4 regions of the Neobacillus sp. NPDC093127 genome follow, and region 2 is predicted to be linked to each of the others. Evidence: riboswitches for the same ligand, from Rfam matches in the RefSeq annotation. Region 2 holds a riboswitch; each other region holds the start of a gene.
What was found. Region 2 has a riboswitch for S-adenosylmethionine ahead of ACIQCO_RS18265 (LLM class flavin-dependent oxidoreductase). Riboswitches for the same ligand answer to the same signal wherever they lie in the genome.
Positions count from the first base shown of each region.

Region 1 (3,713 bases), on a different contig from region 2:
GTTGCAATTCCAAATGATTTAAATAAATTCCTCATAAAGCAAATGCCAGCGGTCAGCGAGAAACTAATCATTCAGCGAAAGCATTATACATGCCGTTTCCATCACAGATCCATTCACATACAGTAAGAAATAACTAGAATATATAAAAATTTTTATAATAAAGGAGAGAGTTGCAGTGTTAGAAAACGTTTCAATAATTGTACCTTTCCAAACTGACAATGGTCCAAGAGCGAAGGCTTTTGAATGGATTAAAAGATATTATGCTCGTATGATGCCCGAAGCTGAATTATGTTTGGGACTAATCAATGGCGAGGACATTAATAAATCTAAGGCTGTAAACTTGGCAGCTAAAAAAGCAACAAAAGATATTTTTGTAATAGCTGATGCGGATGTTGTTTATAACTCCAATATTATTGTGGAAGCGATAAAATTACTTGATAAAGCAGCATGGGTAGTCCCTTTTACTGAAGTATATAATATTGAATGGCAAGGTACTGAAAGATTACTTAAAACAAAACCAAAGTGGCCAATTGATGTAAAGTATGAAGAATGTAGTAAATCAAATTGGGTTTATGAAGGATTTGCAGGAAAACTCTTTGTCATTCCTCGAGTAAACTTTGAAGCAGTTGGTGGTTTTGATGAACGGTTTATTGGTTGGGGGGGTGAAGATGATGCGTTTTCACATGCTGTCCGTACGCTTTGCGGAGAAATCGTAAATATTAAAGGGAAATTATTTCACTTATGGCACCCTAGTTCAAACTATCAAACAAATCCACATGGTAAAGCGAATGCTGAGCTTCTCGGTCGCTATATCCATGCAAGTGGAAACAAGAAAAAAATGACCAAACTCATTTATGAACGGAAAAATACTTTAGAAAACATTGAAACTAAAAATAGTGGTCATTTGAACAATCGTGATAATTTAGACGGTTATAAAAATGAATTAATTGAATCCCTGCATATTGAAAATAAACATAATACAAAAAAATATAAAAATAAGAAATATCCATGGTATGAAGATAATCCAAATAATTATACAATTTCCATTCCAATCAAAAGTATGTTTGGTAACCTAGAGCTTATTGTCCGGTCAGGTTCTTCTTTGACCCATTATTGGCAAGACTCTAATGGAAAGTGGCGTAAAAGTAAGACGTTTGCTAAAGGTGTAACGGGAAAACCTCTTTTTTTTGAAAATAATTCAGGGCAATATGTAGTAGTCTGTAAATTAAAAACTGGTGGAGTTGGATTTTGGCTAAGAGACAACAAAGCACCTGGCTACCCTTGGTCTGTACTATGACCAATAGCCAATTTTTTTTTGCTTGAAAATATAGGTATTCTCCCTTATCAATCACTCTTTATAAAACATATAATGACGATGAAGTACATTGTGTTTCATAAATCAAGAATCTGTCTTGCTAAAGAGATTAACTTACCTATAAATTTAGTTCGGTTTTTATCAAATTGCACCAAATTTTTTAGATGTGGATTCGCAATTTATTGACACTTCAAATTATTTCGACTAAAATGAATTCTAATAATAAAATGGTGACGCATAAATTTATACTCTTATCGAGAGCGGCGGAGGGACTAGGCCCGATGAAGCCCGGCAACCATCAAGGTAATCCTTGAAAAGGTGCTAATTCCAGCAGGTTATTTAACCTGGAAGATAAGAGGAGGAAACTAACCCTCTTCTTATGAAGAGGGTTTTTCTCATTTGATCATTAAGCCATTTGAAAGGGTGGATATACATGTCAGTAATTAAAGTAGCAATTCTTGGTTTTGGAACGGTTGGTGAAGGAGTATATAGGACGATACAATCCCATGCCGATGAGTTAGCAGCTGTCTTGGGAAAAAAGGTTGAAGTGGCTGCAGTCCTTATCAAAAACAAGCATAAAGAACGGGAGATTAGAGAAGGGGTCATGGTTACGAACAATTTTGCAGAAATCCTTGAGCTGCCCCAGCTTGATATTGTGGTCGAAGCCATTGTCGACAAAGAACCAACATTTACATTTTTGAAAAAGGCAATCGAGCGCGGCTGTCATATTATCACTGCCAATAAAGAAATGTTTGCCCACCACGGGAAAGAGTTGTTAAATCTTGCGGAGGAGAATCATGTTTCCTTGGGCTTTGAAGCAACGGTCGCAGGGGGAATTCCGGTCATTCAAACGCTAAGGCAGTTATTAAAAATAAATCGTGTCCAGCAAGTCCAAGGCATTCTTAACGGGACATCGAACTTTATTTTGACTGAAATGCGCGTGAAAAAGCAGTCTTTTGCTGAAAGTTTACTGGCGGCACAAGTGAATGGCTTTGCGGAGGCAGATCCAACTAATGATGTTGAAGGCTATGATGCTTTTTATAAAACGATGATCCTGAGCCGTATCGCTTTTGGGGAAGAACCAAATTGGCAGGATGTCGAGCGGGAGGGGATTACTTCAATAACAAGTGGATTAATTGAAGCCGTTGAAAAATTAGGTCTTCGATTCAAACATATTGCCAGCCTTACTAGGGCAGGAGGTCTAATAAAGGCGTCAGTTAAACCTGTTCTTGTTGGAAATGAACATCCATTCTACCATGTCGAGGGAGTAGAGAATGCTGTAAATGTTTTCTCGGATATTGTCGGAAGAATCACCCTCCAGGGGCCAGGCGCTGGAATGTATCCGACTGCCAGTGCAATAATTGAAGATTTGGTGTATGTCTGTCAAAGTCATCCTGCCAAAAGGACTGTAACTCCGGCTCCGGCAGCCATTTCTGTATCGGAAAATCCGCAGGAAAAAGAAACTTGGCTTGTACATGGATTTGCCAAAAAACAGCTAAATCCTTCGATTTTATGGATTGAACAAGCTTCTGAAGAGACGTATATCATCCAAGCGACTAAGAAAGATGTTGAACAGCTGGTTAGTCAACAAAAGGCACTATGCTATTATCCAATATTGGGAGAATATGAGTTGGAAACGAAAGATAAAGCATTAACAGCACTTTAATCCAAATTGGTCATTCTAAATCGCTTATGCGCCACTCCGCTCCTTTTCCCTATAAAATAGAGCATGAATTGCTCTTTTATAGGGAGGAGTTTAGTCAAATTAAAATGACATTCATATATTGTGAAAAAGCACGACTAATTGGACTGGTTATTTTAAAAAAGAAAATGAAGGAGTATGTCATGTCAGGAAATAGCTATAAATGGTCAAGAAGTATCCTAGGGAAGAGAACCGAAAAAGATTTGCAAAGTCCCCAAAAAACCCTAATTTCAAAAAATAACACCACCCAAGATATTGAAGTCAGTATCATCATTCCATCCCAAAATAGATATCCGCTAAATTTATTTACCCTCTACTCTCTCGAACTTCAAACCTTTAATCCCGATAAAATGGAAGTGATTCTTATTGATGATGCTTCAACAGACCAAACGAAAGAAAAACTATTAAACTATACACCGCCCTATCATTTTAAATATATTTTCAGCAATGAAAAGCTTGGAAGAGCGAAGGGGAGAAATTTAGGTATTCGTTCCGCAAGGGGGAGAATTCTTATCTTTCTTGATGCGGAAATGATAACAGAACCTGATTTTGTTGAAAATCATTATAACTATCACCAATCCAAAGATAACGTGATCGTGTCTGGAGCCATGTATACTAAAGCGCTATTTTCATGTATTTTCCCCGATTTCTCAAAGCGAAAATTAAACACAATCGCTGACTTAGCAAAAAATAATC
Region 1 covers NZ_JBIVOP010000012.1:153,314-157,026, forward strand. Annotated here, with positions in the region: gene ACIQCO_RS17140 (galactosyltransferase-related protein) at 176-1,297, shown strand; SAM riboswitch class I at 1,564-1,673, shown strand; gene ACIQCO_RS17145 (homoserine dehydrogenase) at 1,749-2,981, shown strand; gene ACIQCO_RS17150 (glycosyltransferase family 2 protein) at 3,086-3,713, shown strand, end outside.
Region 1: another riboswitch for S-adenosylmethionine. It lies ahead of ACIQCO_RS17145 (homoserine dehydrogenase); the one in region 2 lies ahead of ACIQCO_RS18265 (LLM class flavin-dependent oxidoreductase).

Region 2 (3,713 bases):
CGCCAATTTGGCATGCGTCCGCTGGGCAAAGTTCAAATCCTTCCGAAGTATCAACCTTAACGGCATAAACAAAGTTTCCTCCTACAAACTCACAACGGGTTATGTAGCTTTCAGGAGATTGAATGTATTCTTGAATAAGGGTAATTCCATCGACCGGTTCTTCGAAAGAAGGTCCTTCCACATAAGCTTTTAGAGCTTCTATACTATGGAATAATTGAACTCCTAAGCCTTTACCGGCGCGGTTATGCTTCGTAATAAAGGACTGTCCTTCAAAGCTTTTAGCTGCCTGTAAAATGTTTTGTGTTCCAACCGCTGCAATTGTTTTTGGAGTCTTAACACCATACTTGTTTAACTCTAAATATTGTAAAACCTTACTTACCTCTAGCTTTAGAGCACTCGTTCCATTTAACACCGTACGTCCATGTGCTTCAAGCCAAGCCAATACTTGCCCAGAAAATTCAGCTGCAAAACGATGATCACGTGTATGAGAAGATGCACTCATTCGGCTATAGAAGATTCCTTCTGGCGGCTCTTTTGATAAATCTAGCGTTCCTTCGTCCAAATGCCATTCTTCATAAGGAACACCAAGTTCCGCTAACCTTTTTGTTAAATGAACTGTCCACTCACTATTTTCATGTATCACATATACCTTGCTCATCATTATGTCCCCTCACTAGTTCTTTATTAAACTACGTTTTTGTTCAACTAACGGTATAACCTGCTTTGCAAAGCGTTCCATTTCCTCTAATTGAGGTGAAAATTGCAATAGCAATAAATCTATGCCAGCTTCTTCATATTGTAAAATTCGATCTGCAATTTGCTCAGGTGTTCCTACTAAGTTCGGTCGCAGGCCGCGATTGGATACAGAGTAATCCTGTAATTGGATTTGTTGCTCTAATTGTGATTTAGTAGTGAAATCTTTAAAGCCAGCATATCCGCTAGTGTCTTTCACAGTCGTGATTTTTTCAAGCTCAGCCAGAGCCTCTTCTTCTGTATCACGGCAAATAACATAAGCAGCCATGCCAAATGAACTAAATGGCGCACTGCCAGTTTGTTCACGGCGTGCCCTCATATCGGTTATTTTTTGATCAATCTCTTCAACTGTACCACCGTGCATAACATAAGCATCACATTTTTCCGCTATGGTTTGCTTACCTTTTTCACTTTCACCGCCTGCATAAAGAATCGGGTTTGGTCCTTGAACAGGTTTCGGTGCAAGCTTCGCATCCTTTAATTCGTAATATTGACCAGAATAATTGAAGGTTTCTTCTGTCCATAAACCTTTTAGTACATCAATAAACTCTTCGGTACGAGCGTAACGCTCATCATGTTCTGTAAAAATACCCCCATATTGACGTGCTTCTTCTGCCCACCAAGCAGAAACAACGTTAAGAGTAAAACGCCCATTACTGATTTGATCAATATTTGCTGCCATTTTGGCCGCTACAGCAGGATTATGAAAACCAGGGCGAATCGCAGTCATAATTTCAATTTTTTCCGTCACTGCTGCAAGGGCTGCTGCTGTAGACCAAGCTTCAAGTGAGTCATGCTCCGGTCCTTTTATATCATTTAAATATAATTCAGCTATTAAGGTAGTTGAGTATCCCCATTTTTCAGCAGATTGTATTACTTTCTTTGCATAATCAAAGGTAGGCGGCATATTTTCATTCTCCACATTACGTAACCAGCCTCCAAAAATCGGTAACCAAAAACCATATTTCATTTGTATTCTCTCCTCTACTATTCTAATTCTATAGTTTTCCTATTATTTAAGTTGGATTTATGTATAAATTAAAAACTCTCCTCCTAAGAAGAGAGTTTTATTACCCTCTTCTCATCTTTCAAGCAGTGTGCTTGATGGAATTGGCACAGTATTCATAAGAACCTGCTGCCGAGGCTTCAAAGGGCCAGTCCCTCCACCTCTCTGGATAAGAAGAAAAATGTACATTCAATTTTTTAATTAACTAAAGTGATAATAGTTTAAATTTATCAAATTGTCAATCAAATATTTCTAAACTCTAAATAACTACTTATAGACACGGAAAGGTTTTAAAGTTTAGTTCGGTTGCTAAATGTTTTTCATCAAATGAAAATGGAAATGCGTTCTCCCTTTGACAATCTTGAACTAGGTTTAATGACTTGTTCATTTAATTGAATCGTTCCTTTTTCAATCTTTCCTATGATCTGTGATCGACTCCAATCCTCAATTTGGTTTGCAAGCACTTTATCAATTCGATGTTTTCCTATCACATCATCTAGTACAATGTGTATCACCTTTACTCCTTGTTCTGCTAAGCTGGTTATTGGTATGGCTGACATAATTGAATATTCTTCTTTCTGCTCCTCAATTTCAGCAACATGCTCAGAGAACGTTTTATAAATAGCTAACTTTTTGTTCCACGTATGATTTTTTTCGCATTTATAAATCGCATATTTGTATATGCTTTTTCCGTTTGCGTTATGCCTTCGCACATTGGTGTCCGTAAAAACTGATAATCTGCCACACATTTTGCAGTGCTTCTTTACAGCTCGTTCTGGTATTTGAGAAAGTTTCCAGTGGAATGCTATATTTAACATTAATCCTTCACCTCTTAATAAGATAAAGGAACGCAAGCATCTATTTGGATATCTTGCAGCGAGGTATAAAATTAAATTGAAAAAATTAAAAAGGAGATCCTACACAAGGACCTCCTTTCGCATCGAGACTACAGGGTTGCTTGGTTCCTTTGTAATGAGAAAAATGGGCATACTACCCCCTGAGAAAAAAACATTGTTTTTTGAGGGTGATGCTATCCAATTTATTGATCATTACAAAGTAAATTTTGGCATACGTGTTCTCCTGTATCCTTTCTATCCAAATAGAGTTATTCTCATTTTACCGCATAATTACATTTAAATGCAAACGTTTACTTTCTTCTATCCCAAGTAACTCCTCAAAATCCCATTAGTCAGCCCTCATTATCTTATCTCACTATTCTGCTTCGATAGTACAAAAAGGAAAAAGACCGCCGCAGCGACCTTCAACCTAAACTAACGACCCGATAGTTTAAGAAAAAATCTTTAAAGTTGGATATCTAAATCATTTAAAGTCCCATTCAATAATTATCTGATTTTCTCCGCCAACTCTAAAATAATTCCCTCTGGACCACGAACGTAGCATAGCTTATAACTTTCTTCATATTGCTGTATCTCACTAAAGACTTCTGTGCCCTTCTTTTTCAATTTTGCAACAATAGCTTCAATATCTTCAACAGCAAAGCAAATATGTCGGATACCCAGCGTATTTGCAAAAGGTTGCTGAATATCTTTTTCATCTGACGGCGTATAAAATTTGACTAGCTCTATCCATGCCTGACCATCTGGCATCCCCAATCCTACACATGCCGTTTTAACATCATTAAGCCCAACTATTCTGTCCAACTGTTCTCCATCCAATTCCCATTCCGCTTGCACTTCAAGTCCTAAATCAAGAAAAAACGCTTTAGCCTCTGAAATATTATTTACGTTTATACTCACATGATCTATTCTATTGATCTTCATATCTCATACCTCCTATGTTCCTGTTATTTCAATACCTGTATTCGTTTAAGGTTTGTTTGTAATTTTAATTCGCTTAAAACAGAAAATATCCTTCTTCAACTAAACTGCCCCAGCTTAAGTAAAATCCTTCACATTCTCTTCTGTTCCGCTCATAAACCTTTTAAAAAGTTGTG
Region 2 covers NZ_JBIVOP010000014.1:14,008-17,720, forward strand. Annotated here, with positions in the region: gene ACIQCO_RS18260 (ATP-grasp domain-containing protein) at 1-658, opposite strand, end outside; gene ACIQCO_RS18265 (LLM class flavin-dependent oxidoreductase) at 674-1,723, opposite strand; SAM riboswitch class I at 1,832-1,935, opposite strand; gene ACIQCO_RS18270 (S4 domain-containing protein) at 2,083-2,577, opposite strand; gene ACIQCO_RS18275 (VOC family protein) at 3,103-3,540, opposite strand.

Region 3 (3,713 bases), on a different contig from region 2:
GGTATGGCTCAATGGTGCAGTCGGTTCATCCAAAATGAGAAACTTGCACTGATTGGAAACAGATCTTGCGATTAAAATCATTTGTTTTTCAGCAAGTGACAACTCGCTCACCAGCGTCTTCGTTGAAAGTCTAATATTCATACTGGACAATATTTGCGCCGCTTTTTGATGAATTTCCTTCCATCTCATCCATTGTCGTTTTCCCATGTTATGAACGGTGTCCAGCAGCATGATATTTTCAGCCACGGTTAAATAAGGAATAAGGGCCGTATCTACCTCCTGATAAACAATTTGAATACCAGCATTCTGGGCATTTTTCGGGGAACGAATTTTCAGGTCTTGCCCATTCATCGTTATCTCGCCGGTATAGTGGTCATAGGCTCCGGAAAGAACCTTCATTAACGTTGATTTTCCCGCACCATTTGCCCCTATTAAGGCATGAATTTTCCCCGTTTCCATCGAAAAATTGACCTGGTTTAACGCCTTCACGCCTGGAAATTCAATTGAGATATTTTTCATTGCCAAAGTTGAACTCGTCAAAATGCCACCCCCTATCAAAACGACACTCCCTTAATCGATAGAAAAAGAGAGTGCCAGCCTAAATTACTTTTTATAATGCTTCTTCAACGTTTTCATCCAATCTTCTTCAAAGGCCGTGGACTGGCCCCAGCTCGGGATGATTTTTGAAAGATTAACCATGTTCACTGGATCCTTAGAGTCCTGAAGATTTTTTTGGGAAACAAGTGATGCTTCTAAGTCATAGGTTTTAGGTGTTTCTTCGCCAGCCAGTTTTTTCGCAAGTAATCTCATGTCGACAGCGCCGATTAATTTAGGATCGACAGCGGCTGTATACTTCCAGGCACTGCCTTTTCTTTGGATATCCTGCAAGTCCGCATTGGAAACATCAATTCCATAGATTTTCACTTCTTCACGACCTGCTTCTTTAAGCGCACGTGCAGCGCCAATCGCAAAGGCATCCCACGTAGCAAAGATTGCGTCAAGTTTGCCCTTAGGGTATTTGTTCAACATCGCTGCAACAGCATTTTGCGTTTGCACACTTGTATCCGCTGCCGCTACGCCAAATCGTTCCACTTCTTTAAGCCCGGGGTTTTTCGCAAGCACGTCCTGATAAACTTTGTTCCGACGGACCATTGGCGGGAAGCCATCTACCCAAAGATAAGCAATATTAGCTTTACCCTTCGTATCCTTTATGAGCTGGTCTAGAGCTAAGGTTGCTAATGCTTCATCATCCTGAGAGGTAAGCGTCACGCCTTCAACATTCGCCAAGTTCGGATTCGAGTCAAATGCAACTACACTTTTTCCTTTTTCTACGATTTTCTTTACATCGTTTACAGTGGCATCGTCGTCACCGTGTGAAATGATAAATCCATCATAATTCTGATCTAATGCCTGATTGATGGCATCGTGGAATTTCGCTGTGTCCCCATTTGCTGTAAACACGTCTACCTTTATCCCCAATGATTCTCCTTCTTCTTTTGCCCCGGCTAAGAATTGGGCTGTATGGTCGTCACCGCCAATTTTACGGATGACCTTGATTTTCAACTGATCACCTTTGGAAAATGCCTCCGGTACCCCTTCAAGGGAAACCTTTTTATTGCTGCTTGTTTGTTTTGTTTCTCCACCTGAAGCACAGCCTGTGAGTAATAGAGTTGCTGCCAATGCTGATACGAGCGTAGTTTTTAATAAATTCCTTTTCATCTTTGAAACTCCCCCTTTTTACTTCTTACCAATTAACACATTATTCCTATTGGAAAGGTTAGCTTTTATGTAAAATAAAAAACCTCTCCAGAAAAGAGAGGTTTCATCACAAATAGACGGATTACTCCTCTCTTATCTCTCAAAACAATTACTTGTTTTGCAGGATTTAGCACCAATTCCTTGTCGGAACGGTTGCTGGGCGTCATCGGGCCAGTCCCTCTGCCACTCTTGATAAGAGAACGTATTATTCATTTAAAGTATTAAACTTAATTTAAACTCCTATTAACAAGTTGTCAATAGTGTTTTGAATATTTTTAATAAAGTGATATCCAAAACCCCTACATTTAGGGAAAAATAACACAAGTTTCAATTTAAGTGCTATCGCTTTATAAACAATTGAAATTTCGGTATGATAATATTTAGTAAATCGAAATAAATTTTAGAAAGAAGTGTTAATTACTTGAACCAGCAGGAAAGTGCAAAACGTAATTTACTGATCATGTGGTTTGCCAACTTCTTTGTAGCCGGAAGTATGACGATGGTTATGCCGTTTATTTCGTTGTACATTGAGTCATTTGGTGATTTTTCCGAAACATATGTCCAACATTGGTCAGGGTTAACATTTGCAATTACATTTGTATCCGCCTTCCTTTTCTCACCTATTTGGGGAAGAATTGGCGACCGCTTTGGGAGGAAAAAAATTCTAATCTTTTCCGGATTAGGAATGGCCTTATCGATTTTTCTTATAGGCTATGTCCATTCCGTTTGGCAGCTATTTATGCTCCGGTTTTTCATGGGATTCTTTTCGGGATTTATCCCGATGTCACAAGCTTTTATTTCAACGCAAACACCGAAACAGGTTGCCGGAAGGGTCCTTGGGACATTGCAAACCGGGAGCATCACTGGTTCGTTGTTAGGGCCGATGTTAGGCGGAATATTGGCAGATTCCCTTGGCTATTCCACCACCTTTAAGTGGACCTCCATTTCCATATTCATCTCGGCCCTCCTTGTCATTGCCACAAAAGAATTTCTACTTGAAGCCAAAAAGGGCACAAAATCCCATTATTCAAGCAAGGAAGTATTGAAGCATATTACGCGCAATCCCGTATTATTAACCGTGCTGCTAATCTCTGCTCTTGTCCAGATTGCACACTTTAGCATCCAACCGATTTTGTCCTTATTTGTTAGTAATCTGCACGGCCCAGCAAATATTGCCTTTTATTCAGGGATTGCGTTTTCCGCCGCAGGTCTAGGGAATTTAATGATGTCGAGGAATTGGGGGAAAATTGCTGATAAGTATGGCTATATCAAAATACTGATCATTCTTCTTTTCTTGGCGGGAATTGTCTACCTGCCGGGAGCAGCCGTTACAAGTTTTTGGCAGCTTGTCATCATCCGCTTCGCTCTCGGTGTCACGATTGGCGGCATTATTCCTGTGCGGATTGCTTATATCCGCCAAGAAGCACCGATTGCGATGCAAGGGGAGGTACTTGGCTACAATACTAGTTTAAGGTTCCTTGGGAATATCATCGGGCCGTTATTAGGTGGATTCGTATCCGGCTCCTTTGGATTTTCCGCGGTATTTATCAGTACAAGTGCCTTATTGGTTATCAGCGGTTTTATTTTACTTGTCTCCATGCAGCGAAATCCAAAACTTGTAAAGCATACAGCATAACAGCATCGGATCATTCTTATCCTGTCCGAATAAGCTTCTGATTCAGACATATGCGAATCAGCCGTTTTTGGAGGTTATTGAAAAAAAGAGCAGGGCAGCTAAATGCAGAGGCGGCCCTGTTCTCTTTTATCGACAAATTACCGGGGAAATAACGCCAATATCAGTGTTATGTCGACAAAATTACGAATATTCAAATAATATATCCGTTGTCTATTAAAAATTCCAAATCGTTTTATTGGCCTGTTTCCAAGCAAAAATGGTGATCACTAGGAGCAGGATGAAATAAATTACCACTCCGAATGGGATAAAAGTAACGGCA
Region 3 covers NZ_JBIVOP010000012.1:7,930-11,642, reverse strand. Annotated here, with positions in the region: gene ACIQCO_RS16460 (sugar ABC transporter ATP-binding protein) at 1-519, opposite strand, end outside; gene ACIQCO_RS16455 (sugar ABC transporter substrate-binding protein) at 604-1,719, opposite strand; SAM riboswitch class I at 1,849-1,957, opposite strand; gene ACIQCO_RS16450 (MFS transporter) at 2,219-3,394, shown strand; gene ACIQCO_RS16445 (hypothetical protein) at 3,608-3,713, opposite strand, start outside.
Region 3: another riboswitch for S-adenosylmethionine. It lies ahead of ACIQCO_RS16455 (sugar ABC transporter substrate-binding protein); the one in region 2 lies ahead of ACIQCO_RS18265 (LLM class flavin-dependent oxidoreductase).

Region 4 (3,713 bases), on a different contig from region 2:
AAGAAGGTGGAAAAAAAAGGTACTTTGAATATTCCTCAAAAGCGGAAATCGTTGAGGGGTTGAATTTTACCGTTTTTAAGGATATATCGGAAAAGATGGAAATGCAGGAGCATCTGCGAAAATCAGATACCTTAAATGTGATTGGCGAACTAGCGGCAGGAATTGCCCATGAAATTCGCAATCCGATGACAGCCTTAAAAGGTTTCATCCAATTACTTGAAGGCAGTATCATGAAAGAGCATTCGATGTATTATCAGGTTATTACCTCGGAGCTTCAGCGAATTGATTCGATTATCAATGAATTTTTGATTCTTGCTAAACCGCAAGCAACTAGGTATGAAGAGAAGGAAATAACTCAAATCATGAAGGAGACTGTCGACTTGCTCACTGCACAAGCGGTCCTTCACAATGTTCAATTTGTTACGAACTATAATGAACAGCTTCCACCTATTTTTTGCGAACCAAATCAGTTGAAAAAAGTCTTTATTAATTTAATTAAAAATGCCATTGAGGTTATGCCAGAAGGCGGGAATATAACCATTACTATTAAGAAACTTGCGGATCGAATGAGTATCTCGATTGAGGATGAAGGATGCGGAATACCGAAAGAAATCATAAATAAGCTTGGTGAACCATTTTATACAACTAAGGACTCAGGTACTGGCCTTGGATTAATGGTAAGCTTTCGCATTATTGCAGAACATAAAGGAACCATAATCGTTGAAAGTGAAGAAGGAAAAGGGACGATTTTTCGGATCACCCTTCCAATTGACGATAACAATGTTGCAATACCAAAGTAAAAAAGCAATCCGAATAACATCGGATTGCTTTTTCGATTAAAGGAATCCTTTAACCGTACCAATAAAAGCTCCAAAATTCTTGATTTCTTTCCTTTGTTTGATAAGGATTCCTCCAAGCTCCAACGTTTTACGTTTGGCAGCTAATCTGGTTTGCTCCTCATTAATACTATCTAAATCGGCAACATGTGCGAGTCCAATGGTTCTCCGAATTAGCTCACAGCCAGCAAAACCAAGAGCATCCTCGAAAAACTTAGCTAAATTGTAGTGTAAGAATACGGATGATAGTGCTAAATGTTCCTTATTTTCAGTGTTCCAAAGGCGTGTGAATTGTTCTTCAAATACATTCCACACTGTTTCAAGATGATTGATAAAGAGAGCTTGTTTTTGCTCGTTCACTAGGACTTGGAAAAGGAGATTCGCAAATATCTGGCCAATATCAAATCCGGCGGGACCATAAAACGCAAATTCGGGGTCAATAACTTTTGTTTCCGAATCATTGGCAAAAACACTTCCTGTATGCAAATCTCCGTGAAGGAGAACTTCTGCTTCTGTTAAAAAACTTTTCTTCAATACGTTCACATGAAATTTCAGTTCCTCATCTTTCCAAAGTGCCTCAACTGTACTACGCAAGCCAGCCTCGAAATCGTTGGTCTCTGCATCAAAGAATGGATCGGTGAAAATTAAATCCTCGGTGATTTTGCAAAGCTCAGGATTGATAAACTGCTGAACCTGTTCTTTTTTTACAGATGGACTTAATCCATAATCGGATGTGAAAAAGAGTGTTCTCGCCAGATATTCACCCAGATGCTGGGAAAGAAGCGGGTAGGTTTCCCCTTTAATAAATCCCTTTCTCGCAATCAAAAGATGGGAGAGGTCTTCCATGACAGTCACGGCCAGTACATCATTAGTATAGTAAACCTCTGGAACATAATTTGGAGCAATAGAACCGAATATTTTCAAGGCATCTGCTTCAATCTTTGCCCTTTTAAGTGTCAATGGCCAGCTTTCGCCTACAACTTTGGCATATGGAAGAGCTTGTTTGATGATTACGCCTTTTCCGTTCTTTTCGTCGACAATATGAAAAACTAAATTAAGATTCCCATCACCAATCTCCTTACAGGAAAGTTTAGTGTTATCAGAAAAAAGGTTTAATGCTAAGGCTATCTCTGTGGCGGTAGTTTCGGTTAATGGCTGATAAGTTGTTTGCTTTAATAGACTCATTTCTATAAATCCTCCTAATTAGTGGAGGCTTATCTGTGCTAATTTCTGCACTAAAAAAGCCTCTTTCTCATCTGAAAGAGGCTAGAAGACGGTTACTCTTCGCACCTCTTATCTCTCAGAAAGACAATCCTTCTGTTGGAATTAGCACCGTGCCTGTTAGGGGGTTTTCCCCGGCGCGAATAGGCGCCCCATTTCATAATGGTTTTCCGGTCGGTTGCTGGGCTTCAAAGGGCCAATCCCTCAGCCAGCTCATGATAAGAGTAAATAAAGTTTTCAGTTTTTTTCAATCTGATAAAAACTATACCAAGATTATGCAATTGGTGTCAATATTTTTTATTATAGCCACAAGCCAATCCGTCCAAAAGATAAGAACAGGGAATCTTTAATTTCATGAATCTTCACCTCTTTTGAAATTTTCTCTTTACAAGCTAGTATAAAAGTTATAACATTTGTCACTAGAAATTCAACAATAATTTGAAAATAAAAAAGCAGGTGAGAACGATGAAGCAATTTCAGTCATCGGAACTATTGAAAAGTCTACCAAAACAATTTTTTGCAGGTCTTGTTAAAAAAGTGGGAGAATATATAGCCGCGGGCCATGATGTGATTAACTTAGGACAAGGCAATCCAGATCAGCCAACACCGCCGCATATTGTCGCAAAGCTTCAGGAAGCCGCGGCCAATCCGCTCAACCATAAATATTCGCCCTTTCAAGGATTTGGTTACTTAAAACAAGCTGCTGCAGATTTTTATTTAAGAGAATATGGTGTGACCATTGATGCAAACAAAGAAGTGGCGATTTTATTTGGCGGTAAAGCGGGGCTGGTCGAGATTCCTCAGTGTTTATTAAACCCAGGCGATACCATCCTCGTTCCCGACCCGGGTTATCCTGATTATTGGTCAGGCATTGCCCTTGCACAGGCGGAAATGGTTACGATGCCTTTAAGAGCGGAAAATGGTTTCTTACCGAATTATCAAGAACTGGATTCGGCTGCTTTATCAAAAGCAAAATTAATGTTTCTCAATTACCCGAATAATCCTACCGGAGCAACCGCGAGTATGGAGTTTTTTACGGAGACTGTCAAATTGGCCAATGAAAATGATATTTGCGTCGTCCATGATTTTGCTTACGGTGCGATTGGCTTTGACGGTGTAAAACCGGTTAGCTTTTTACAAGCAGATGGAGCGAAGGAAGTGGGAATTGAAATCTACACGCTGTCGAAAACCTATAATATGGCGGGCTGGCGAGTTGGATTTGCAGTGGGGAATGAAACTGTCATTTCCGCAATTGAACTTTTGCAGGACCATCTATACGTCAGTTTATTTGGAGCGGTACAGGAGGCGGCTGCCGTTGCATTAACGGGTCCCCAGGATTGTGTAAACGAACTTAATGAACTGTATGAACGGAGGCGAAATGTGTTAATTACTGGCCTTCAATCGCTCGGTTGGAATGTCACCGCCCCAAAAGGCTCATTTTTTGCCTGGCTTAAGGTTCCGGATGGATATACATCTGAGGAATTTTCAACCATGCTTCTTGAACAAGCACATATCATGGTGGCACCGGGGATTGGCTTTGGAAACTTTGGCGAGGGCTATGTCCGTGTTGGTTTATTATCATCAGAAGAGCGATTAGCAGAGGCTGTCAGAAGAATAAGTGGATTAGAAATATTTAAAAAATAGGGTTGACATTTT
Region 4 covers NZ_JBIVOP010000001.1:623,266-626,978, reverse strand. Annotated here, with positions in the region: gene ACIQCO_RS03120 (ATP-binding protein) at 1-800, shown strand, start outside; gene mtnK (S-methyl-5-thioribose kinase) at 837-2,021, opposite strand; SAM riboswitch class I at 2,127-2,282, opposite strand; gene ACIQCO_RS03110 (pyridoxal phosphate-dependent aminotransferase) at 2,523-3,701, shown strand.
Region 4: another riboswitch for S-adenosylmethionine. It lies ahead of mtnK (S-methyl-5-thioribose kinase); the one in region 2 lies ahead of ACIQCO_RS18265 (LLM class flavin-dependent oxidoreductase).